2 regions of the Streptomyces sp. NPDC050147 genome follow, and region 2 is predicted to be linked to the other one. Evidence: riboswitches for the same ligand, from Rfam matches in the RefSeq annotation. Region 2 holds a riboswitch; the other holds the start of a gene.
The links. Region 2 has a riboswitch for S-adenosylmethionine ahead of thrC (threonine synthase). Riboswitches for the same ligand answer to the same signal wherever they lie in the genome.
Positions count from the first base shown of each region.

Region 1 (4,686 bases), on a different contig from region 2:
CTGCGGGACACCGAGATCCGCGTCGCCTGCAACCCCTTCAACGTCCTGACCGGCGAGCGCGGCGTCGCCCGCGTCTTCGGCCCCCAGAAGGGCGCGACGCCCGCGCAGGTCGAACAGCTGGCGGCCGGACTTGAGCGCTGGGCGCATGTCCTGACCCGTGACCTGCACGCCACGGGGGACCTCGCCCTCGGCCCCGGAACAGGCGCGTCCGGCGGCCTGGGAGCCGGTCTCGCGGCGCTCGGCGCCCAGTTGCTTCCCCGCTTCGACGTCCTGCTCGACCACCTGGACCTGAACGCGCGCCTGGCCCGCGCCGACCTCGTCGTCACCGCCGAGGGCGCCCTCGACCACCAGACGCCCCGCGGCAAGGTCCCCGCCGAAGTGGCGCGCCGCGCCAAGCGGTTCGGCCGCCCCGTACTGGTCCTCGCGGGCACGATCGGCCAGGGCGCCCACCACGTACGGGCGGAGGGTGTGGACGCCTACAGCGCGATCCTGCCCGCGCCGGTCTCGCTCACCGAGGCGCTCGGCCGGGGCGGTGAGTTCCTCACCGACGCGACCGAGCGCGCCCTGCGGATGATCGTTCTGGGATCACGCCTGAAGGGGCGGACCAAGCCTCAGGCGGCGTTGCTGTCCGGCACGCAACGCCCGTCCTCGGTGCGGTAGTTCCAGCGCGCGCCGTCGGCCACCAGTTCCTTGACGGCGCGCACGAAACGCTCCACGTGCTCGTCCGGGGTGCCCGCGCCGAAGCTGACGCGGATCGCGTTCAGCGACTTCTCGCCGGGCGCGGCCTCGGGGGCGCCGCACTCCCCCTGGGTCTGCGGGTCGCTGCCGAGCAGGGTGCGCACCAGCGGGTGGGCGCAGAAGAGACCGTCGCGTACGCCGATCCCGTACTCGGCGGAGAGCGCGGCGGCGAAGTGCGAGCTGTTCCAGCCGTCGACTACGAAGGAGATGACGCCGACGCGCGGCGCGTCGTCGCCGAAGAGGGAGAGCACCTTCACGGCGGGCACCTCGGCGAGGCCCTCGCGCACCTTCGCGATGAGCCGGCGCTCGCGGGCGACGAGCTCGTCGAAGCCCGCCTCGGTCAGCGCCTTGCAGGCCGAGGCGATCGAGTAGACGCCGATGACGTTCGGCGAGCCGGCCTCGTGCCGCGCCGCGGTGTCGTGCCACTCGACGTCCACGCCGCCGTCCGCCCGCCGGGCGACCTTCCGCGAGGCGCCGCCGCCCGCGAGGTAGGGCTCGGCATCCCGCAGCCAGTCGGAGCGGCCCGCGAGGACGCCGGAGCCGAAGGGCGCGTACAGCTTGTGGCCGGAGAAGGCGACCCAGTCGACGTCGAGCTCGCTGATGGAGACCGGGTGGTGGGGCGCGAGCTGCGCCGCGTCCAGGACGATGCGGGCGCCGTGCGCGTGGGCGGCGGCGGCGAGCTCCTTGACCGGCCACAGCTCACCGGTGACGTTCGACGCGCCGGTCACGCAGACCAGGGCGGGTCCGTAGGGATCGCGGTCGGCGAGGGCGCGCTCCAGGGTGGCGACGGCCTGGTCGGCGGTGCGCGGGGCGTTCAGGTACGTCACACGGGCGTCGCGCCAGGGCAGCAGCGAGGCGTGGTGCTCGGTCTCGAAGACGAAGACCTGGCAGTCGGCGGGGAGCGCGGCGGCCAGCAGGCCCAGCGAATCGGTGGTCGAGCGCGTGAAGACGACCTGGTCGTCCTCGCGGCAGCCGAGGAACTCCGCGACGGTGGCCCGGCTGTTCTCGAAGAGGTCGGTGGAGAGCTGCGAGAGGTACCCGGCGCCCCTGTGCACGCTGCCGTAGTACGGCGCGTACGCGGCCACGTCGTCCCACACCCGCTGGAGCGCGGGGGCGCTGGCCGCGTAGTCGAGCGCCGCGTAGGTCACCTCGCCGCCGGTGACGAGCGGCACGGTGACGTCACGGCCGAGGACGGGCAGCGGGGCGGCACAGACGGTCTGGTCGGCGGCGGCGGTGGTGACAGACATGGCGAACTCCCGTGGGAAGGCAGGCGAGTTCACTGCGGGAGCGCCCGTACGGCGCCGCAGTGACGAAGAAAGGGGGTGCGGGAAAGGGGCCGGGAAGCCCTATCGCATTCGCTTGCTCACGAGACTGCTCCCTTGAGGACCAGGACCCCAGGGGTACGCCACTCATCGAGTGCGCAGGGGTCCGCGCTTGCCATACGCCTTGCTGCGTACGGCCTGGTCTTCACCCGGGGCACCCCGCCACGGACGGAGGGTTGCCGGACAGCGAGCCGGGGCCTAATCGCTGTCACTCATGACCTGCGCAGCATCTTGCCACACGATCTTCTCGGTGCCCACCGCGGTCCGGCATCCGGACCGCGGTGGGCACCACACTCACCTGTTGCTGGCCGCCACCCACAGCTCCAGGGTCTTCTTCGCGGCCCCGGAGTCGATCGCCTCTGCCGCCTTCGCGATACCGGCGCCGATCTGCTCCACAAGGGTGCCCTCGCCCGGCGAGAGGGCCACCAGCGCCGCCGCCGTGTTGAGCAGGACGGCGTCCCGCACAGGGCCCTTCTCCCCGTCCAGGAGGCGCAGCGCCACCTCGGCGTTGTACGACGCGTCGGCGCCCCGCAGCGCCTCGACGGGAACGAGGTCGATTCCCACGTCCCGCGGGTCGAAGGCCTCCTCGCGCACGGCTCCGTCCCGCACCACCCAGACCCGGGAGGTCGATGTGGTCGTCAGCTCGTCGAGACCGTCGTCGCCGCGGAAGACGAGGGAGGAGTTCCCGCGCTCGGCGAAGACCCCCGCCACGATCGGCGCCATCCGCGGATCGGCGACGCCGACCGCCTGGGCCCGCACCTTGGCCGGGTTGGTGAGCGGACCGAGGGCGTTGAAGACGGTGCGGATACCCAACTGGCTGCGCGCCGCGCCCGCGTGCCGCAGCGCCGGGTGGAACTTCACGGCGAAGCAGAAGGTGATCCCGGCTTCCTCGGCCACCTCGACGACCCGCTTCAGCGGCAGCTCCAGGTTCACCCCGAGCTTCTCCAGGACGTCGGAGGCGCCCGAGGCGCTGGAGGCCGCGCGGTTGCCGTGCTTGACGACCTTCGCGCCCGCGCCGGCGGCCACGATCGCGGACATCGTGGAGATGTTGACGGTCTTGGCGCCGTCACCGCCGGTGCCGACGATGTCGACGGTCTGTCCCGGCACCTCGATCACGTTGGCGTGCTCGTACATCGTGTGGACGAGTCCGGAGATCTCCTCCACGGTCTCGCCCTTGGCCCGCAGCGCGACCACGAATCCCGCGATCTGCGCGTCGGTCGCCTCGCCCCGCATGACGCGGTCCATGGCCCAGGCCGTGTCCTCGGCGCTCTGGTCGCGCCCTTCAAGGAGACCGTTCAGCACACCGGGCCAGGAACGGGCCGCCGCGGTGTTGCCTCCTGCGGGGGTCACAGCGCTCATCTGCCGCTCCTGGGTTCGTCTAGGCATGGGACAGGAACACCTTATCCAGCCCGGGGGACGGCAAAGAGCCCCGTCCATGCACTGGTACGCATGGGACGGGGCTCTCGCCGTGGCGACCATGGGCCCCCGCTCGGGCGAAGCCGAGAGCGGGGAGGTCAGAGCGTCAGAGGATCAGTGGTGGCCGTGGCCGCTCGTGATCTCCTTGTACTCCTCGGTGGTGGGCTTGGGGATCTGGCTTTCCTCCCCGTAGTAGCCCTTCGAGAGCTTGGCCCGGAGCTTCTGCGAACCGGACACCTTGCGCTCGACGCCGTTCTCGTCGACCGACGGGCCGATCTCGAGCGGCGCGTACTGCTCGTGCGCGGTGAGCGTGTGCAGCTGCTCGGGGCCGAGCGGCTCGTGGATCTCGATGAACTCACCGTGCGGCAGGCGCTTGATGATGCCGGACTCGCGTCCGTGCAGCACCTTGTCCCTGTCACGCCGCTGCAGACCCAGGCAGATCCGCTTGGTGATGATGAAGGCGATCACCGGTGCGACGAAGAAGGCGATGCGTACGAACCAGGTGATCGAGTTGATCGACATGTGGAAGTGCGTGGCCCACAGGTCGTTTCCACCACCGATCAGCAGCACCATGTACCAGGTGATCCACGCGACGCCGAAGCCCGTACGGGTCGGGACGTTGCGCGGGCGGTCCAGGATGTGGTGCTCGCGCTTGTCGCCGGTGACCCAGGACTCGATGAACGGGTAGACCGCGATCGCGACCAGGACCAGCGGGAAGATGACCAGCGGGACGAACACGCCCAGGACGAGCGTGTGACCCCAGGCATTGATCTCCCAGCCCGGCATGACGCGGATCAGGCCCTCGGAGAAGCCCATGTACCAGTCGGGCTGCGCTCCGGTGGACACCTGGTCCGGACGGTAGGGACCGAGCGCCCAGATCGGGTTGATCGTGGCGATCGCCGAGATGGCCGCGATCACGCCGAAGACCAGGAAGAAGAAGCCTCCGGCCTTCGCCATGTAGACGGGGAGCAGCGGCATGCCGACGACGTTCTTGTTGGTCTTGCCGGGGCCCGCGAACTGCGTGTGCTTGTGGTAGAAGACCAGGATCAGGTGCGCCACCACGAGCCCGAGCATGATGCCCGGCAGCAGCAGGATGTGCACCGAGTAGAACCGGGCCACGAAGTCGCCGCCGGGGAACTCCCCGCCGAACAGGAACATCGACAGGTACGTGCCCACGACGGGCACGGACAGGACGGCGCCCTGCATGAAG
Region 1 is NZ_JBFALJ010000001.1:207,648-212,333, forward strand. It holds gene AB0I94_RS00955 (glycerate kinase) at 1-660, shown strand, start outside; gene AB0I94_RS00960 (aminotransferase class V-fold PLP-dependent enzyme) at 612-1,985, opposite strand; SAM riboswitch class IV at 2,164-2,280, opposite strand; gene trpD (anthranilate phosphoribosyltransferase) at 2,355-3,419, opposite strand; gene AB0I94_RS00970 (cytochrome bc complex cytochrome b subunit) at 3,591-4,686, opposite strand, start outside.
Region 1: another riboswitch for S-adenosylmethionine. It lies ahead of AB0I94_RS00960 (aminotransferase class V-fold PLP-dependent enzyme); the one in region 2 lies ahead of thrC (threonine synthase).

Region 2 (4,686 bases):
GCCAGCGCGCCCAGTACGCACAGGGAGATCGCCAGGCCCGCGTACAGCATCGTGTCCGACTCGCTGCCCGCCTCGGCCAGTTCCCCCTCACTGCCCTGCCGGTCCACGGCTTCGCCCCGCTGTTGCCGCGGGGCGGGGCGTTCCTGCGCCCACTGGGCGGTGTCGCCGGTGTGGCTGATCCCCGGCCTGGTGTCGGCATTCGCGGCGGCGGGCGCCGCGGACGCACCGAGGGCTCCTGCCGCGAGGGCGGCCGTCACCATGGCCACGGCACCGACGCGTCGCGCGCTTCGCATTACCTCTCTGACCCACATAAGTGGGGAATGTAGACAAAATGCCCGGCTTGGGGCGGTTACGCCACGCGGCGGGCCGTGTACTCCGCGATGCCGCGCATCGGTGGGCGCTCCTCCGTGTCCACCGAATGGGTCCGCGGCTCGAACCCCTGCTCGCCCCGTTCGAACTGCGTGAGCTCGGGCCGTACGAGATGGCCGCGCGCGAGCCGCAACTGGGCCGTCCGGTAGATCGCCGCCGCCATCCGGCCGAGCGCCTGCCCGTCCTGGTGCCGGTGCTTGCGCACACCGACATCGACCTGCGCCAGCGCGTCGAGGCCCACGGTGTGCAGCGCGTCGACGAGCAGCCCCAGCTCCACCCCGTAGCCGACGGGGAACGGCAGCCGCTCCAGGAGGGACCTGCGCGCCGCGTACTCGCCGCCCAACGGCTGGACGAAGCCCGCCAGTTGGGGCCAGTGCATGTTGAGCAGCGGACGCGCCATCAACTCGGTGACCCGGCCGCCCTGCCCCGCGCTCTCTCCCAGGGGGCGGTCGTACATCGCCTTCACGAGGTCCACGTCGGGCTCGGTCAGCAGCGGGCCCACGATCCCGGTGACGAAGTCCGCCGAGAACTCCTTCAGGTCCGCGTCCACGAACGCGACGATGTCACCGCCGGTCACCAGGAGCGAGCGCCACATGACCTCGCCCTTGCCGGGCAGGGCCGGGATGCGCGGCAGGATCACGTCCCGGTGCACGACCCGCGCGCCCGCCTTCCGGGCGACCTCGGCCGTACGGTCGCGCGAACCGGAGTCGATCACCACGAGCTCGTCGACGAGCGAGGTCTTCTCCACCAGCTCGCGGCGTATCTCGGCGACGATCTCGCCGACCGTCCCCTCCTCGTCCAGCGCGGGCAGGACCACACTCACCGAGGCCCCCGACGCCCGCTTCGCGGCGACGAGTGCGCTGAGGGGACGGTCGGCAACGGACCAGGAACGCCTGGTCAGCCAGCGCTCGGCCTCTTCCAGCACGGGTGGCTCCTCCTGTGTGTGGCCTACATGTGATCCATCTCGCGGTTCGGACGACTATCTCAAGGGTCCAGGCCGTCGGTTACAGTCTTGAACAACGCCGATGACCATCGCATGCCGGGGTCGTCGCGCGACAAATGCCCCGGGCCCCTGAAGCCCGGGCGCCATACCGCTCATCCAGAGGGGCAGAGGGATACGGCCCGTTGAAGCCCCGGCAACCATCCCGCCGACCGCGCACGCGAGGTCTCGGTGGGGAAGGTGCCAATTCCGTCTCGCGGCGAGATGCGTCGCGGGGAAGATGAGGAGAAAGGGCCTCGCCTCCATGGCTGCGCAGACTGTCGAAACGATCGACACCACCCCCTCCACCTCGGCTGCTGACCGGGGATCCGTGGATCTCGGCCCCGCATCGGGCCTCTCCTGCCGCGAGTGCGGCGAGCTGTACGCCCTCGGCCCGATCTTCGCCTGCGAGGCCTGTTTCGGCCCGCTCGAAGTCGCGTACGACCTGCCGACCGGTGACCCCGAGGCGCTGAGGAAGCAGATCGAGTCCGGCCCCGACAACATCTGGCGCTACGCCCCGCTGCTGCCCGTCCCGGCGAACGTCGCAGAGAAGCCGAACATCAACCCCGGCTGGACCAAGCTCGTCAAGGCCGACAACCTCGCGCGTGAACTCGGCGTCGAGCAGGGCAAGCTGTTCGTCAAGGACGACTCCGGTAACCCGACGCACTCCTTCAAGGACCGCGTCGTCGCGCAGGCCATCGAGGCGGCGCGCGCGTTCGGCTTCACCACGCTCTCCTGCTCCTCCACCGGCAACCTCGCGGGCGCCGTCGGCGCCGCCGCGGCCCGCGCCGGCTTCCGCTCCTGCGTGTTCATCCCGCACGACCTGGAGCAGGGCAAGGTCGTCATGGCCGCGGTCTACGGCGGCGAACTCGTCGGCATCGAGGGCAACTACGACGACGTGAACCGCTTCTGCTCCGAGCTCATCGGTGACCCGCTGGGCGAGGGCTGGGGCTTCGTCAACGTGAACCTGCGGCCGTACTACGGCGAGGGCTCCAAGACCCTCGCGTACGAGATCTGCGAGCAGCTGGGGTGGGTCCTCCCCGACCAGCTGGTCATTCCGATCGCCTCGGGTTCGCAGCTCACGAAGATCGACAAGGGGCTGAAGGAGCTCATCGCGCTCGGCCTCGTGGAGGACAAGCCCTACAAGATCTTCGGCGCGCAGGCGGAAGGGTGCTCGCCGGTGTCCACCGCCTTCAAGGCCGGCCACGACGTCGTACGCCCCCAGAAGCCGAACACCATCGCCAAGTCGCTGGCCATCGGCAACCCCGCCGACGGGCCGTACGTCCTGGACATCGCGCGCCGCACGGGCGGCGCGGTGGAGGACGTGAACGACGAGCAGGTCGTGGACGCGATCAAGCTGCTCGCCCGGACCGAGGGGATCTTCGCGGAGACCGCCGGTGGTGTGACGGTGGGCGTCACGAAGAAGTTGCTTGAGGCGGGGCTCATCGACCCCGCCTTGACCACGGTGGTCCTGAACACGGGTGACGGTCTCAAGACGCTTGACGCTGTCGCTGAGACTTCGCAGGCCACCGCCACCATTCGCCCCAGCCTTGAGGCGTTCCGCGCCGCGGGGCTCGCCGGTTAACCGCCGTAGGGCCTGAGCCTTCTCTCCGCCTGCGGACCGTCGTGGCTGGTCGCGCAGTTCCCCGCGCCCCTGAAGGGGCCCCACGCACCCCGAGGTGAATCCATGAGCGTAAACGTCCGCATCCCCACCATTCTCCGCACCTACACCGGCGGTGAGTCCGAGGTCGCCGCCGAGGGGGCGACCCTCTCCGAGGTCATCGCCGACCTGGAGGCCAAGCACGCCGGTATCGCGGCGCGTGTCCTGGACGACCAGGGCAAGCTGCGGCGCTTCGTGAACGTCTACGTGAACGACGACGACGTCCGCTTCGAGCAGGGTCTTGAGACGGCCACGCCGGACGGTGCCGGGGTCTCGATCATCCCCGCCGTCGCGGGTGGCTGATCCTTTACAGAAACACCCTGCGTAATGGCGATTGCCCCCTCCGCGAGAGAAACGGAGGGGGCAATTCCATGTGGTTGAGCGCGGTACAGTTGGGAAGCGAGCTTCCCCGTTTGTGCCCAGCGCATATACGAAGTCGCCCTGAGGGCGACAAGAAGTAGCCAATGTGCACTGCCCATTTGCCCTTCCCGTGGCATTTGTCTGGCCCGACTTGCCCTGAACTCCGGCGAATTCTCCGCATATCACCGTTCAGGCGTGCCCAGAATTCTCGTCCGATTGACCTGTTGCAGAGGGCAGTTGGACAGATACATTCAGCCGCGGTCGACGCGTTCCGGCGCACGCCTCCACAACCCATTGGGGGGGTGAGGTCTGACCCGGGTCCGCGAAGTGCGGGTCCGTGCAAGGGCCAGTAATAGGGGAGTTAGGCATGGCTCAGGGCACCGTCAAGTGGTTCAACGCGGAGAAGGGGTACGGCTTCATCGCGGTCGACGGTGGTGCGGATGTTTTCGTCCACTACAGCGCGATTCAGATGGACGGCTACCGCACCCTTGAAGAAGGTCAGCGAGTGGAGTTCGAGATCTCGCAGGGCCAGAAGGGTCCGCAGGCGGACATGGTCAAGCTCGCCGTCTGATCTCGGCGCGATCGGCCAGCGAACTTAGCGAGTGACGAGGGGCCCGCATCCCGACAGGGGTGCGGGTCCCTCGTGTGTCGCCGCACGTCCGCCGCACGTACCGCCCCACGTCCCGCCGTGCGCCCCCGCCGCACACCGCTGGCCGCGCGCCCCCTCGTACGTCGGGTATCCGTGAGAGGCGCTTGCACTCGCAGGGGTCGAGTGCTAATCATTGGGCTTAGCACTCTCCCAGTGAGAGTGACAGAACTTGGATCGGGTCGGTGAGGCCCGCAGGCCGGGTGGGGCAAGGAACCACAAGGTTTGCAGGCCGTCCGTCGCGGGCGCTGGCGCGATCCGGAAGCATGCCACCCCTGTCCGGGAGGACCACTTCACATGGCCAAGATCATCGCGTTCGACGAGGAGGCACGGCGCGGCCTCGAGCGCGGCATGAACCAGCTCGCCGACGCCGTCAAGGTGACCCTGGGCCCCAAGGGTCGCAACGTCGTCCTCGAGAAGAAGTGGGGCGCCCCCACGATCACCAACGATGGTGTTTCCATCGCCAAGGAGATCGAGCTCGAGGACCCGTACGAGAAGATCGGCGCCGAGCTGGTCAAGGAGGTCGCGAAGAAGACGGACGACGTCGCCGGTGACGGCACGACGACCGCGACCGTCCTGGCCCAGGCGCTGGTCCGCGAGGGCCTGCGTAACGTAGCCGCCGGCGCCAACCCGATGGCCCTCAAGCGTGGCATCGAGAAGGCCGTCGAGGCC
Region 2 is NZ_JBFALJ010000023.1:128,587-133,272, forward strand. It holds gene AB0I94_RS30340 (hypothetical protein) at 1-293, opposite strand, end outside; gene AB0I94_RS30345 (glucosyl-3-phosphoglycerate synthase) at 350-1,294, opposite strand; SAM riboswitch class I at 1,462-1,596, shown strand; gene thrC (threonine synthase) at 1,590-2,933, shown strand; gene AB0I94_RS30355 (MoaD/ThiS family protein) at 3,036-3,311, shown strand; gene AB0I94_RS30360 (cold-shock protein) at 3,736-3,939, shown strand; gene groL (chaperonin GroEL) at 4,312-4,686, shown strand, end outside.